Regions from separate parts of the Bradyrhizobium sp. 613_E4_N2_2 genome, predicted to be linked through region 1. Evidence: predicted binding sites of a transcription regulator. Region 1 holds the regulator's gene; the other holds the start of a gene.

Region 1 (7,462 bases):
CGTGAGGCGGCCTCGGCGCTCGGCCTGCCGCGCTCGCTGGTGATCAAGCGCATCGCCTATCGCGCGGCGCGCTCGGGCCTCATTACCGGCGTGATGCTGGCCACCGCCCGCGTCGCCGGCGAGACCGCGCCGCTGCTCTTCACCGCGCTGTCGAACCAGTTCTTCAGCCTGGGTCTGAACAAGACGATGGCGAACCTGCCGGTCACCATCAACAATTTCGTGCAGAGCCCCTACGCCTACTGGAAGCAGCTCGCCTGGAGCGGCGCGCTGCTCATCACCCTGACCGTTCTTGCCCTGAATATTGGCGCGCGCATTCTGAGCGCCGAGAGGACCGCAAAATGAGTGATCTTTCCGTATCGATGAGCGCGGCCGGTGGTTTGCCCCAGGCGCCGGTGCTGCCCGAAGCTCCGGCCAAGGTGACGGTGCGCAACCTCAATTTCTATTACGGCGAGCACCACGCGCTGAAGAACATCAATCTGGCGCTCGGCACCAACCGCGTCACGGCGTTCATCGGCCCGTCTGGCTGCGGCAAGTCGACCCTGCTGCGCATCTTCAATCGGATGTACGACCTCTATCCGGGCCAGCGCGTCACCGGTCAGCTCATGCTCGACCAGACCAACGTCCTCGACCCCAAGCTGGACCTCAATTTGCTGCGCGCCCGCGTCGGCATGGTGTTCCAGAAGCCGACGCCGTTCCCGATGACGATCTACGAAAACATCGCCTTCGGCATCCGTCTCTATGAGAAGATCTCGAAGTCCGAGATGGACGACCGCGTCGAGAAGGCGCTGCGCGGCGGCGCGCTGTGGAACGAGGTCAAGGACAAGCTCAACGCCTCCGGCCTGTCGCTCTCCGGCGGCCAGCAGCAGCGCCTCTGCATCGCCCGCACGGTCGCGGTGCGGCCCGAGGTGATCTTGTTCGACGAGCCCTGCTCGGCGCTCGACCCGATCTCGACCGCCAAGGTCGAGGAGCTGATCCAGGAGCTGTCCGAGAACTACACGATCGCGATCGTCACCCACAACATGCAGCAGGCGGCGCGCGTCTCCGACAAGACCGCCTTCATGTATCTCGGCGAGCTGATCGAGTTCGACGACACCAGCAAGATCTTCACGTCGCCGACCGACCGGCGCACGCAGGATTACATCACCGGCCGGTTCGGCTGAGGAGACGGAACATGGGTTCTGAACATACCGCAAAGGCCTTCGACACCGACCTCCAGGAACTCACGCGCCTGGTCGCCGAGATGGGCGGCATCGCCGAGCGCATGATCGTCGATTCCGTCGACGCGCTGATCCGCCGCGACGTCGCGCTCGGCCAGCGCGTCGTGACCATCGACGCCGAGCTCGACGCGCTCCAGAAGAAGATCGAGGAGCGCGCCGTTCTCACCATCGCGCGCCGCCAGCCGATGGCGGTGGATCTGCGCGAGATCGTCGGCGCCATGCGCGTCGCGACCGATCTCGAGCGGATCGGCGACCTCGCCAAGAACATGGGCAAGCGCGTCGCGGCGCTGGAGACGGATTTCCATCCGCTCAAGCTGTTCCGCGGTCTGGAGCACATGACCGACCTCGTGCAGCAACAGGTCAAGTCGGTGCTGGACGCCTATGCCGCGCACGATCTGCCGGCGGCAATGGCGGTGTGGAAGGGCGACGAGGAAGTCGACGCCATCTGCACCTCGCTGTTCCGCGAGCTCCTCACCTACATGATGGAGGATCCGCGCAACATCTCGTTCTGCATCCATCTGATGTTCTGCGCCAAGAACATCGAGCGCATCGGTGACCACGCCACCAACATCGCCGAGACCGTGTTCTACATGATCGAGGGCCAGGCGATCACCGACAAGCGGCCGAAGGGCGACATGACGACCTTCGCCACGACGGTCCCGAACACTTAAGGAGCGACGAACACCATGGGCGCACGCATTATGGTGGTTGAGGACGAGGAAGCTCTCACCGAGCTTCTCCGCTACAACCTCGAAGGCGACGGCTATGACGTCGAGACGGTGATGCGCGGCGACGATGCCGACACCCGCCTCAAGGAGCACATCCCCGATTTGATCGTGCTCGACTGGATGCTGCCGGGCCTCTCCGGCATCGAGCTGTGCCGGCGGCTGCGCACCCGGCCCGAGACCAAGCAGCTCCCGATCATCATGCTCACCGCGCGCGGCGAGGAGAGCGAGCGGGTGCGGGGCCTTGCGACCGGCGCCGACGACTACATCGTCAAGCCGTTCTCGGTCCCGGAGCTGCTGGCACGCGTGAAGGGCCTGCTCAGGCGCGCCAGCCCCGAGCGGCTCGCCACCGTGCTCGCCTATGGCGACATCGAGCTCGACCGCGACAAGCGTCGCGTGGCGCGCTCGGGCCGGCCGATCGATCTCGGCCCGACCGAATATCGCCTGCTGGAGTTCTTCCTGGAGCATCCCGGCCGCGTGTTCTCGCGCGAGCAGCTGCTCGACAGCGTCTGGGGCCGTGACATCTACATCGACGAGCGCACCGTCGACGTCCATATCGGGCGCCTGCGCAAGCTGCTCAATCTCGGCCGCGAGCAGGACCCGATCCGCACCGTCCGCGGCGCGGGCTACGCACTGGACGATCGCTTTGCGAAGGCGGAGCAAGCGTAAGGGGTTGCTGTGGCAGACGTGATTTAGCGGGCTGCCACCGCATCCTCGATGTCGTCCCTGCGAACGCAGGGACCCATAACCACAGGGAGTGGTTTGGCGAAGACTCGGAGTGATCATCCCGCGCAATAACTACGCGCCGGGATTATGGGTCCCTGCGTTCGCAGGGACGACACCGAGTGAGTTGAGCCGTCATCGCGTGACGGCGCCGTCTTCGTAGTCAGCTAATCCGATACCTCAGCGCGGACCCGGCTTCGCCGGCGCGCGCCGGCGATCGGCCGCGGGCTGATACGCCACGCGCGAGTGCTGGGCGCAGTAGGGCAGGCCGGAGAGCGCCTTGCCGCCGCAGAAGAAGAAATCCGGGCTCGAGGGATCGCCGACCGGCCAGTGGCAGGTGGCCTCGTTCAGCTCCAGCAGCGACAGCCGCTGGCTCATCGGCACGACGTTGTCGTAGGTGACCGGTTCGGCCTCGACCTCGACTTCGAAGGCTTGCGCCAGCGCGGTGTTGCCGCGCGCGATCGGGCGGGTCACCCGCATCATGTGCTGGGCGGGGCGTGCCTTGCGCGGCCGCGGCGCTGCCGATGAAGGGCTCTTGGCGCGGCCCGACAGGCCGAGCCGGTGCACTTTGCCGATTACGGCATTGCGGGTCACATTGCCGAGTTCAGCGGCGATCTGGCTGGCCGAAAGCCCGGCCTCCCAGAGCTTTTTCAGCTGCTCGACGCGATCATCCGACCAGGTCAAAACGGTCATTGCACCCTTTCCTTCGCCGGCGCCTGCCATCCTGGCGGCCGCACGGCGAATGCCTAAGCTTCGAAAAACCCGTGCCGCCAGAATCCCTTAAGGCTCGCCGGGCGCACCAGATGCGCCCGAACGCTTACGCCGGTACATGAGGACTTAGAGGATCAGAACTGCTGCACGAGATGTCGTATCTGACAAGCCAAACGCTACAATATGGCGTGACTCACGCGCAAGAGTCCGCCGACTCGCTTCCACATGTTCCGTGGCGGAAATACGCAAAATCGCCACCGCAAGACTACGGATTCTGCGTTTCGCGAGGCTTTCCGGGCGGCATTGACACCGGTTTCACCAGGCATAAGATAGTCTCGCGTGCCGCCCTTAAAAGGCGGCACGTTTCGTTTTCCGGGCCGGTCAATGGTGCGTTGCGCAATGCACGCTCACGCCGTCCGCAACATTCAAGTGATCGTCATGACTAACAGCGCAGCGCCGCATTTGCTCCCCGTTTTCGCCAGGTCCGACCTCGGTTTCGAGCGCGGTGAAGGCTGCTGGCTGATTGCGACCAATGGCGATCGCTATCTCGATTTCACCTCGGGCGTGGCGGTGAATGCGCTCGGCCATGCTCACCCTGCGTTGGTCAAAGCGTTGCAAGAGCAGGCCACCAAACTCTGGCACATGTCGAACCTGTTCCAGAGCCCGGACGGCGAGAAGCTCGCCGCGCGTCTGTGCAACGAAAGCTTCGCGGACTTCGTGTTCTTCTGCAATTCCGGCGCCGAAGCGCTGGAAGGTGTGATCAAGCTCGTCCGCCATCATCACTTCTCCAAGGGTCATCCGGAACGTTACCGCATCATCACCTTCGAAGGCGCCTTCCACGGCCGCACGCTGGCAACGCTCGCCGCGACCGGTTCGGCAAAATATCTCGAAGGGTTTGGCCCGCCGATGGACGGCTTCGACCAGGTCCCGCATGGCGATATCGACGCCGTCAAGAAGGCGATCGGTCCGCAGACCGCCGGCATCCTGATCGAGCCGATCCAGGGCGAGGGTGGCGTGCGTTCGGCAACGCCCGCCTTCCTGAGGGCGTTGCGCCAGCTCTGCGATGAGAAGGGCCTGCTGCTCGCGTTCGACGAGGTGCAGACCGGCATGGGCCGCACCGGCGATCTGTTCGCGCATCGCCGCACCGGCGTCACGCCTGACGTGATGTCGCTGGCCAAAGCGCTCGGTGGCGGCTTCCCGATCGGCGCGGTGCTGGCGACCGCGGACGCGGCTGCCGGCATGGGGCCCGGCTCGCACGGCTCGACCTTCGGCGGCAATCCGCTCGCGATCTCGGCTGCCAACGCCGTCCTCGACGTCATGCTCAAGCCCGGCTTCTTCGATCACGTGCAGAAGATGTCGCTGCTGCTCAAGCAGAAGCTCGCCTCCGTGATCGATCGTTATCCTGACATCGTCAGCGAAGTGCGCGGCGAAGGCCTTCTGATCGGCATCAAGGCCGTGGTGCCATCAGGCGATCTCGGCGCGGCATTGCGCAACGAAAAATTGCTCACGGTCGGCGCCGGCGACAATGTCGTGCGCTTCCTGCCGCCCTTGATCGTCACCGAAGCCGAAATCGAGGACAGCGTCGGGCGGCTCGAGCGCGCCTGCGCCGCGATCTCGTCCAGTCAGACCAAGCGGGCGGCGAGCTGATGAGCAAGTCCCCGAAGCACTTTCTGGATATCAACGAGCTCCCGTTGTCGGAGCTCAAGAGCATGCTCGCGGCCTCCTCCGCCATGAAGGCGAAGCAGAAAGCGCACCAGCCGGTGAAGCCGCTGGAAGGCAAGACGCTGGCGATGATCTTCGAGCGTCCCTCCACGCGCACCCGCGTCTCGTTCGACGTCGCCATGCGCCAGCTCGGCGGCGAGCCCATCATGCTGACCGGCGCCGAGATGCAGCTCGGCCGCGGCGAGACCATCGCCGACACGGCGCGCGTGCTGTCGCGCTATGTCGACGCCATCATGATCCGCATCCTCAATCACGAGGCCCTGCTGGAGCTGGCGGAATATGCGACGGTGCCCGTCATCAACGGCCTGACACGGCGCTCGCACCCTTGCCAGGTGATGGCCGACCTCATGACCTACGAAGAGCATCGCGGCCCGATCGAGGGCAGGACGGTGGCCTGGACCGGCGACGACAACAACGTGCTGGCGTCCTGGGCGCATGCCGCCGAGCGCTTCAAGTTCAAGCTCAATGTCGCGACGCCGCCGGAGCTTGCGCCGAAAAAGGTAATGCGGGACTTCATCAAGGCCACCGGCGCGCCGATCGTGCTCGGCACCGATCCCGAGGCCGCCGTGAAGGGGGCCGACTGCGTCGTCACCGACACCTGGGTGTCGATGGGCGACAAGGAAGGTGAGCACCGTCACAACGTGCTCAAGCCCTATCAGGTCAATTCGAAGCTGATGTCGCTGGCCAAGCCCGATGCGCTGTTCATGCATTGCCTGCCCGCCCATCGCGGCGAGGAGGTCACCGACGAAGTGATCGACGGCCCGCAATCGGTCGTGTTCGACGAGGCCGAAAACCGCCTGCATGCGCAGAAGGGCATTCTGGCCTGGTGCTTTGACGCGGTGAAGTAATCTCACTTGTAGCCCGGATGGAGCGCAGCGAAATCCGGGTTTGTGTCCGCAGTTGGAGTGGTCCCGGATTGGGCTACGCTCCATCCGGGCTACGCGGGCTATCGCGTAATCCTGTGGCTATGGGTCCCGTATCAGCGCTTTGCGCGCGCCGGGACGACATCGAATTTGCAGGATCCTGAGCGATCATAAGTGCATCCGGAACACACCACCCTTGAGCCCTCTTCCATTTTCCTCCATCGACCCCAGATAAAGCGCCATGGTTTCCCAATCCCCTGACATGAATACCGGGCCTGAAGGCCCGGTTCGCGCACCATCAGCGGTTCCCATCGATGACGCCGTGCTGCCTTACGAGGTCGACGCACTCGACGTGCGCGGCCGCCTCGTGCGGCTCGGTCCCGCGCTCGACGAGATCCTGACCAAGCACGATTATCCCGCTGCCGTGGGCAAGCTGCTCGGCGAGGCCATCGTGCTGACGACGCTGCTCGGCTCGGCGCTGAAGTTCGAGGGCCGCTTCATCCTCCAGGCCCAGACCGACGGTCCGGTGTCGTTCCTGGTCGTCGACTACATGGCGCCGGATCGCCTGCGCGCCTATGCGCGCTACGATGCCGAGCGCCTCGGCGAGACAAAAGATTCCGGCACGCTTCTCGGTAACGGTCATCTCGCCATGACCATCGACCAGGGTCCCGACATGAGCCGCTACCAGGGTCTGGTCGCGCTCGACGGCGGCAGCCTGGAAGATGCCGCCCACGAATATTTCCTGCGCTCCGAGCAGATCCCGACGCGCGTGCGTCTCGCGGTCGGCGAGGAGTGGCGCTCGAACGACGGCGGCAAGCATCGCTGGCGCGCCGGCGGCATGCTGATGCAGTTCCTGCCGAAGGCGCCCGAGCGCGCGCGGCAGGCCGATTTGCATCCCGGCGATGCGCCCGAAGGCGCGGAGGTGCATGCTGTCGCCGAAGACGACGCCTGGGTCGAGGCGCGTTCGCTGGTCGAGACCGTCGAGGACGTCGAGCTGATCGACCCCGAACTCTCCGGCGAGCGGCTGCTGTTCCGCCTGTTCCACGAGCGTGGCGTGCGCGTGTTCAATCCGCTGGTGCTGAAGGCGCAATGCTCCTGCTCGCGCGACGCGGTTGGTGCGATGTTGAAGAGCTTCTCGCCCGACGACCGCGCCGCCATGGTCAAGGACGACAAGGTCGTCGTGACCTGCGAGTTCTGCTCGTCGGTGTACCAGTTCACGCCGCACGAGGCCGGCGTGGAAGACGCGTAGGCGTCGCATCCTCCGTCGTTGCGCGCGCAGCGAAGCAATCCAGTCGTAGGGTGGGCAAAGCGCAGCGTGCCCACTATCTTATGCGCCACGTTTGGAATGGTGGGCACGGCGCTTTGCGCCTTTGCCCACCCTACGGCGCCTACGGCACCGGGCTAATTCAACACCCGCTTGTTGTCCGGGCTGTCCAGCGAGAACGTCGGCACGTCGATCTCGAAGCGTTCGCCGCTTTCACTGACCATCTGGTAGCGGCCG
Region 2 (7,462 bases), 8.5 Mb from region 1:
TCAACGTGATGAAGATGATCCAGAAGATCGCCATCCGGAACGGAAAGCGGAAATACACGATCGCATAGGCCGAGATGATCGAGATCGCGATCTTGCCGATCGCGATCGCCAGCGCCATTACCAGCGAGTTCAGCATCATGTTGCCGACGGGCTCGCGGGTCGATCCGCTCGTGCCGACGAAGATGGTCTTGTAGTAGACCTCGAAGAAATGGCCGCCCGGCAGCAGCGACATCTGCCCGTTCGCGATCAGGGCGTTGTCCTGGGTCGAGGCGACGATCGCGATGTAGACCGGGAATGCGACGATCGCGATCCCGATCCAGAGAATCGCGTGGGCGACGTAGCGCCGAAAGCCCTCTTCTTCGACCATCAGTAGGTCACCTTGCGTTCGACGAAGCGGAACTGGATTCCCGTCAGCACGATCACCATGACCATCAGGATCACCGATTGCGCTGCCGAGCTGCCGAGATTGCCGCCGAGCAGGCCGTCGGAATAGACCTTGTAGACCAGCGTGACCGTCGATGTGCCGGGACCGCCGCGGGTCATGGTGTCGATGATGCCGAAGGTGTCGAAGAAGGCGTAGACGATGTTGACGACCAGCAGGAAGAAGATCGTGGGCGACAGCAGCGGGAAGGTCACTGTCCAGAACCGCCGCATCGGACGGGCGCCGTCGATCGCGGCGGCCTCGAACACGCTTCGGGGGATGGCTTGCAGGCCGGCGAGGAAGAACAGGAAATTATAGGAGATCTGCTTCCACGCCGCGGCGAGGATGATCAGCCCAGCCGCCTGGTTGCCGTCAAGCAGCGGATTCCAGTCGACGCCCAGGTTGCGCAGATAGCGCGACAGCACGCCGAGCGAAGGATGCAGCATGAAGATCCAGAGCACGCCGACCACGGGCGGCGCCACTGCATAGGGCCAGATCAGCAGCGTGCGGTAGAGCATTGAGCCGCGCAGCGGCTTGTCCGCCATCACGGCGAGCAAGAGCGCGAAGGACAGCGACGAGACGGCGATGGCGAACGAAAAGACGAACGTACGGACAACCGCCTCGAAATAGGCCGGGTCCTTGAACAGGTCCTGATAATTCTCGAACCAGACGAAGCTTGTCGACAGACCGAAGGCATCCTGGAGCAGGAAGGATTGGATCACCGCCTGCGCGGCCGGCCAGTAGAAAAAAATCAGGACGATCGCGAGCTGGGGCGCAACCAGCGCGTAGGGCAATAGTTTTGCTTGGAAAATGGCTTGCTTTTGCATGATGTCAGGTGAGCGGCAGGCCGGCTTGCGGCCTGCCGCTCATCGCCTCACTTGACGGCGGTTTTTTCGAACTGCCGCAGCATCGTGTTGCCGCGCTCGACGGCAGCATCCAGCGCCTGCTTGGCGGTCTTCTTGCCGGCCAGCGCCTGCTCGATCTCTTCCGACCAGACGTCACGCAGCTGAACCATGTTGCCGAGACGCAATCCGCGCGAATTCTCGGTCGGCTCCTTGTTGGTCAGCTCGAGCAGCGGGGTCTCGAGATAGGGCTGATCCTTGTAGAAACCTTCTTCCTTCGCCTTGGCGTAGGCCGCCTTGGTGATCGGCAGATAGCCCGAGGCCTTGTGGATGTAGACTTGGCGATCGGTGTCGGAGAGGAAGGTCAGGAACTTCGCGACACCCTTGTATTCGTCGGCCGACTTGCCGCCCATCACCCAGAGCGAAGCGCCGCCGATGATCGAGTTCTGCGGCGCGCCCTTGACGTCCGGATAGTATGGCATCGGCACGGCGGTGAAGTTGAACTTGGCCTGCGCCTTGACGTTGCCGAAGAATGCCGACGAGGTCAGGTAGATCGGGCATTCGCCGGAGGTGAAGCGGCCTTCGCCGGTGTTGGTGCGGCCGGCATAGTCGTAGGTCTTGGTCTTCTGGAGCTCGACCAGGGTTTCGAGATGCTTGACCTGAAGCGGGCCGTTGAACTCCAGCACGGTGTCGAAGCCGTCGAGGCCGTTGGCCTTGCTGGCGAGCGGCACGTTGTGCCAGGCGGAGAGCTGCTCGAGATTGACCCAGGTGACCCAGGAGCCGGAGAAGCCGCAGGTGTCATGACCCGCAGCCTTCAGCTTCTTGGCGGCCTCGAACGTTTCGGGCCAGGTCTTGGGGATCTCGACGTTCGCCTTCTTGAGCTCGTCGAGGTTGACCCACATGACGGTCGACGACGAGTTGAACGGGAACGACAGCATCTCGCCCTTCGAGGTCGAGTAGTAGCCGGTGATGGCGGGCAGATAGATCTTGGGGTCGAACTTCTCGCCGGCCTCGGCCATCAGCTTGTAGACGGGTTTTACGGCGCCGGTCGCGGCCATCATGGTCGCGGTGCCGACTTCGAACACCTGCATGATGTGCGGGGCGTTGCCGGCGCGGAACGCCGCGATGCCGGCGTTCATCGTATCGGGATAGTTGCCCTTGTAGGTCGGGATCACCTTGTAGTCGGTCTGCGAGGCGTTGAAGTCGGTGGCGAGCTTGACGATGACGTCGTTGTTGGCGCCGGTCATCGCGTGCCACCACTGGATTTCGGTCACGGCCAAGGCCGGCGATGCGCCCATGCCGAACGTGATTGCAACTGCGGCAGCCGCCCCAAAGTGTCGAAGAGCCATCAAGTAAACCTCCCTTGGCCGTCAAAAAGAAGCGCTTGCGCTAGCAGCGCCATATGACGTTCACATGACTGTGTAAGCGGGAGAAACGAAAGCAGCAAGCGCGGCCAAAAGGGAAGCCGTCAAATAGGCGAATGCCGAGCGCGCAGCCTCCTCCGTTCGCGGTGCACATGCGTGCCCGCGCCGCAGTGCGGCATTTGCTCGGGTGAGGCGGCGAGGGCGTTTAGCGCTTGCGCTCGGGGCCGCAGACGGTGCCCTGCTCGACCATCGCGTCGATCTCCGATTTGGAGTAGCCGAACTCGCCCAGCACCTCCTGGGAGTGCTGGCTGAATTTCGGCGGCAGGCGCCGCAGGCTCGGCTTGCTGCGATCGAGCCGGATCGGCGAGGCCACGCCCTTGTACCAGTCCTTCTCGATGACATCGCCGCGGGCGATCGTGTGCGCGTTGGTCAAGGCCTGGTCGATCTTCTGCACGGGACCTGCGGGCAGGCCGGCGGCGAGCAGACGATTGCACAGCGGCTCGGCCTCGTGCTGGCTGAACACGGCGGCAAGCTCGGCCCGCAGCGCCTCGCGATTGGCGATGCGATCCTTGTTGCGGGCAAAGCGCGGATCGGTGCCGAGCTCGGGCTTGCCGATCTCCTTGGCGAGCTTGCGGAAGGTGCCGTCATTGCCGACACCGATGAAGATGTCGTCGGTCTTGGTCGGGAAGATCGCGTAAGGCACGAGGTTGGGATGCTCGTTGCCGGTGAGCGACGGCGGCTTGCCGTGCATGAAATAATTCGCGGTGTGCGGATGCATGATGGCAAGGCCGGTCTCATACAGCGTCGTCTCCAGGAACTGGCCCTGGCCCGAGCGCTGCCGCTCCGACAGCGCCATCAGGATGCCGATCGCCGCATAGAGGCCGGTGGTGATGTCGACCAGCGGCACGCCGATCCGCATCGGTCCGCTCTCGGGCGAACCGGTCGCCGCGATCATGCCGGTCATCGCCTGGATGATGGCGTCATAGCCGGGATTGCCGCCGCGCGGACCGTCGGCGCCGAAGCCGCAGATCCGGCAATGCACGAGGCGCGGGAATTTCTTGCTGAGCACATCGTTGCCGATGCCCCATTTCTCCAGCGTGCCCGGCTTGAAATTCTCGATCAGGACGTCGGCGGTCTCCAGCATCTTGAGCAGCACGAGGCGGCCGCCCTCGGAGGCGAGGTCGAGGCCGATCGAGCGCTTGTTACGGTTGATGCCGATGAAATAGGCCGCGTCTTCGTCGTGGAACGGAGGGCCCCAGTCGCGCACCTCGTCGCCGGCGGGCGGCTCGACCTTGATCACGTCGGCGCCGTGGTCGGCGAGGATCTGGGTGCAGTAGGGACCGCCGAGCACGCGCGTGAGATCGATGACGCGCAGTCCGCTCATTGCGCCCAAAACGGCTTCAGTCATGCCTTCGCTTCCCCTGTGTCGATGATTGATCACAGGCCTAGCGAGGTTTTTTTGCGCCAGCAATGGCTTGGTGCGTAGGGGCGTATGCGGTGCCGCCGTGCAATCCCGCAACGTGGCAAAACAACTAGACTAAAGGGAAGCGGCCGGCCCGAGGGGGATCTCGGGCCAGCCAATCCGCCGTTTGATCAGACGACCGTCAGGCGAACGTCGACATTGCCGCGCGTGGCATTGGAGTAGGGGCACACCTGGTGGGCCTTCTCGACCAGCGCCTCAGCTTCCGCCCGGGCAAGGCCCGGCAGCGAGACGGCAAGATCGATGTCGAGACCGAAGCCGCCGGCCGAGCGCTGGCCGATGCCGACGGTGGAGGTGACCGAGGCGTCAGCCGGAACCTTCGGCCCGCCCTGCGAGGCCACGAACTTCATCGCGCCGATGAAGCAGGCGGCATAGCCGGCCGCAAACAGCTGCTCGGGATTGTTGCCGGCGCCGCCTCCGCCGCCGAGCTCCTTCGGGGTGGTGAGCTTGACGTCGAGCGCGCCGTCGAGGGTCGCCGCATGGCCGTCGCGGCCGCCGGTGGCTTTGGCGCTGGTCTTGTACAGGACGTTTACCGACATTTTCGTCTCCTCAGGTCTTCGGGTTGGGGAACCTACATCGCAAACAATTAGATTGCGCGCAATTGAAATCTGCATGCCTCACATTTAATTGTTCGCAATTGAATGTACGGCCGCCCGGTCCCAGAATGGAGGAAACCGCGTGAGATTCTCGATGCCCCGGAAATTATCGGCGCTGGACCCGCAGCGCCTCGACAATCAGATCTGCTTCGCGGTCTATTCGGCCGCGCATGCCTTCAACCGCGTCTACAAGCCGCTGCTCGACCGGCTCGGCCTGACCTATCCGCAATATCTGGTGATGCTGGTGCTGTGGGAGCGTGACGACGTGCCGGTCAAGGACATCGGCGAAAAGCTGTTCCTGGATTCGGGCACGCTGACACCGCTGCTCAAGCGCCTCGAGGCCGCCCACCTCGTTAAGCGCACGCGCTCGCGCGAGGACGAACGTCAGGTGCTGATCGCGCTGACCCCGCAGGGCCATGCCTTGAAGGAAAAAGCGCGCGCCGTGCCGCAATCGATCCTGGCGGCGTCGGATTGCTCGGTGTCGGAGCTGGTCGCGATGAAGGACGAGATCGTCGCGCTGCGGGATCGGTTGAATGCGGTGATCGGGGAGTAGGGGGGCGATCAGAAGTGCTTCTTCGCGAAGGCGCGCCCCGAGCCCGATTTCAGGTATCGCTCGAACGCGACAGCGCGTGCCGCGTCATCAAAGGCGAAATAGGTCCGAATTCTCCAAGGCCCATATTTCGACGTGTGTGGCACCTCGCCGGCGTTATGCTTGGCTAAACGGGCCCGTAGGTCGTCGGTGATGCCGACGTAGAAATGCTCGGAATTGAGACTTTCGAGGATATAGACGTATTTCATTCTGCTTCCTCCCCGGAGGGCAGGATAGCAGCTTGGAACCATCACGGGGCTTCGCTGGTGATCCTCGATGAAGTCCGCCGCCGCCCTTCGGGCTATGGCGGGACAGCCTTCGCTCACTTCGCTACGAGGGACTTCCCGGGCTTGCCCAGCCGAAGCTCGCGAAGCGAGCGAAGGCTGGTGGAGCCAGGCGGGATCGAACCGCCGACCTCTTGCATGCCATGCAAGCGCTCTCCCAGCTGAGCTATGGCCCCTTAGTCTTCCAGTTGGCAGGATCCTGGTGGATCACTCCCGACCGCCGAGCCTGGTGACTCGCGCGGTGCACCCTTTTTCACAGATCAGGGCTGATCTCAAGTCTCTTCATCACCTCCGACATCACCAATGATGTCCGTGACGTCCTCATCGCCCTCTTCGTCGTCGGCGATAAAGGTCGAATCATCGTCGTCATCGTCCTCGATGGTCTCGTCGACCTCGATGTCGTCCTCGGATTCGGGCACCGCGGCCTTGACCTTGCCGGTGTTTTCCTCGGCGTCGGCCTCCTCGAGCGAGACCTCTTCGACTTCTGCCGGCTCCGGCGTGGTGTCGGCAGCCGGCGTGTGGCGAGGTTCGGCGCCGCGAGTCGCGCGGGCCGGCGCCACAGGCGCGATCGGGACGACTTCGCCGGTATAGGGCGAGATCACCGGATTCTTGTTGAGGTCATAGAACTTCTTGCCCGTGGTCGGGCAAATACGTTTGGTTCCGAGTTCGGACTTGGCCACGGCAGGAATCCTGGGAATGTCTGAAAAGCGGTGTTTCACTTGGCTAGTTGGCGGCCCGCTGTCAATAGCGCATTACGGGAGAAAGACATGCCCGTGACGGCGGGCAGACCTTGTGGTACCTGCCCCGCGAGCCCCGCAGGGACGTTTCGGGCCTATCCAAGGACACAAACTTGACTGATTCCGACAAGCCGACGCCGCTTCAGTCGCGCGCAAGCGGTCCCCTGACCGGGAAAGTACGGGTCCCCGGGGACAAGTCGATCTCCCACCGCGCCCTCATCCTGGGCGCGCTCGCGGTCGGCGAGACCCGGATTTCGGGCTTGCTCGAGGGCGAGGACGTCCTCAACACCGCCAAATCCATGCAGGCGCTGGGCGCCAGGGTCGAGCGCACGGGCGATTTCGCCTGGAAGGTGAACGGCGTCGGCGTCGCCGGCTTTGCCGAGCCCAGGGCGCCGCTTGATTTCGGCAACTCCGGCACCGGCTGCCGGCTCGTCATGGGCGCCGTCGCCGGCTGCCCGATTTCGGCGGTTTTCGACGGCGATGCCTCTCTGCGCAGCCGCCCCATGCGCCGGATCCTCGATCCGCTCGAGAAGATGGGCGCCAAAGTGGTGTCCGGCGGCGAGGGCGGACGTCTGCCGCTGACCGTCCAGGGCGCGCGCGATCCGCTGCCGATCACCTACAAGACCCCGGTCGCCTCGGCCCAGATCAAATCGGCCGTGCTGCTGGCGGGCCTGGCCGCGCCCGGCACCACGACGGTGATCGAGACCGAGGCCAGCCGCGACCATACCGAGCTGATGCTGAAGCACTTTGGCGCCGACATTACCTCCGCGCAGGAGGGTCAGCACGGCCGCCGCATCACGCTCATTGGCCAGCCCGAGCTGCATGGCGCCACCGTCGTGGTGCCCGCCGATCCCTCCTCTGCGGCCTTCCCAATCGTCGCGGCGCTGATCGTCGAAGGCTCCGATGTCGTCCTGTCCGACGTGATGACCAATCCGCTGCGTACCGGCCTGTTCACCACGCTGCGCGAAATGGGCGCCTCGATCGAGGAAAGCCAAGTCCGCGGCGATGCCGGCGAGCCGATGGCGCAGCTGCGCGTGCGCGCGTCGAAACTGCGCGGCGTCGAGGTGCCGCCGGAGCGCGCACCCTCGATGATCGACGAATATCTCGTGCTGGCGGTGGCGGCTTCCTTCGCCGAGGGCACGACGATCA

The links. The regulator PhoB, encoded in region 1, activates phosphate uptake and scavenging genes when phosphate is short. The targets are predictions, from matches to a motif close to TGTCATNNANCTGTCAT.
Region 2: ugpB (sn-glycerol-3-phosphate ABC transporter substrate-binding protein UgpB) is a predicted target of PhoB. The motif match lies at 2,666-2,682, and genes of this name have one in related genera.

The regions. Positions count from the first base shown of each region.
Region 1 covers NZ_CP197234.1:8,656,397-8,663,858, reverse strand. Annotated here, with positions in the region: gene pstA (phosphate ABC transporter permease PstA) at 1-342, shown strand, start outside; gene pstB (phosphate ABC transporter ATP-binding protein PstB) at 339-1,160, shown strand; gene phoU (phosphate signaling complex protein PhoU) at 1,172-1,888, shown strand; gene phoB (phosphate regulon transcriptional regulator PhoB) at 1,904-2,611, shown strand; gene AB7290_RS41220 (GcrA family cell cycle regulator) at 2,846-3,358, opposite strand; gene AB7290_RS41215 (aspartate aminotransferase family protein) at 3,815-5,023, shown strand; gene argF (ornithine carbamoyltransferase) at 5,023-5,946, shown strand; gene AB7290_RS41205 (Hsp33 family molecular chaperone) at 6,203-7,210, shown strand; gene apaG (Co2+/Mg2+ efflux protein ApaG) at 7,363-7,462, opposite strand, start outside.
Region 2 covers NZ_CP197234.1:119,641-127,102, reverse strand. Annotated here, with positions in the region: gene ugpE (sn-glycerol-3-phosphate ABC transporter permease UgpE) at 1-367, opposite strand, end outside; gene ugpA (sn-glycerol-3-phosphate ABC transporter permease UgpA) at 367-1,248, opposite strand; gene ugpB (sn-glycerol-3-phosphate ABC transporter substrate-binding protein UgpB) at 1,296-2,612, opposite strand; gene AB7290_RS00535 (CaiB/BaiF CoA transferase family protein) at 2,833-4,035, opposite strand; gene AB7290_RS00530 (organic hydroperoxide resistance protein) at 4,221-4,646, opposite strand; gene AB7290_RS00525 (MarR family winged helix-turn-helix transcriptional regulator) at 4,798-5,256, shown strand; gene AB7290_RS00520 (GIY-YIG nuclease family protein) at 5,265-5,501, opposite strand; tRNA gene AB7290_RS00515 (tRNA-Ala) at 5,677-5,752, opposite strand; gene AB7290_RS00510 (TIGR02300 family protein) at 5,849-6,256, opposite strand; gene aroA (3-phosphoshikimate 1-carboxyvinyltransferase) at 6,427-7,462, shown strand, end outside.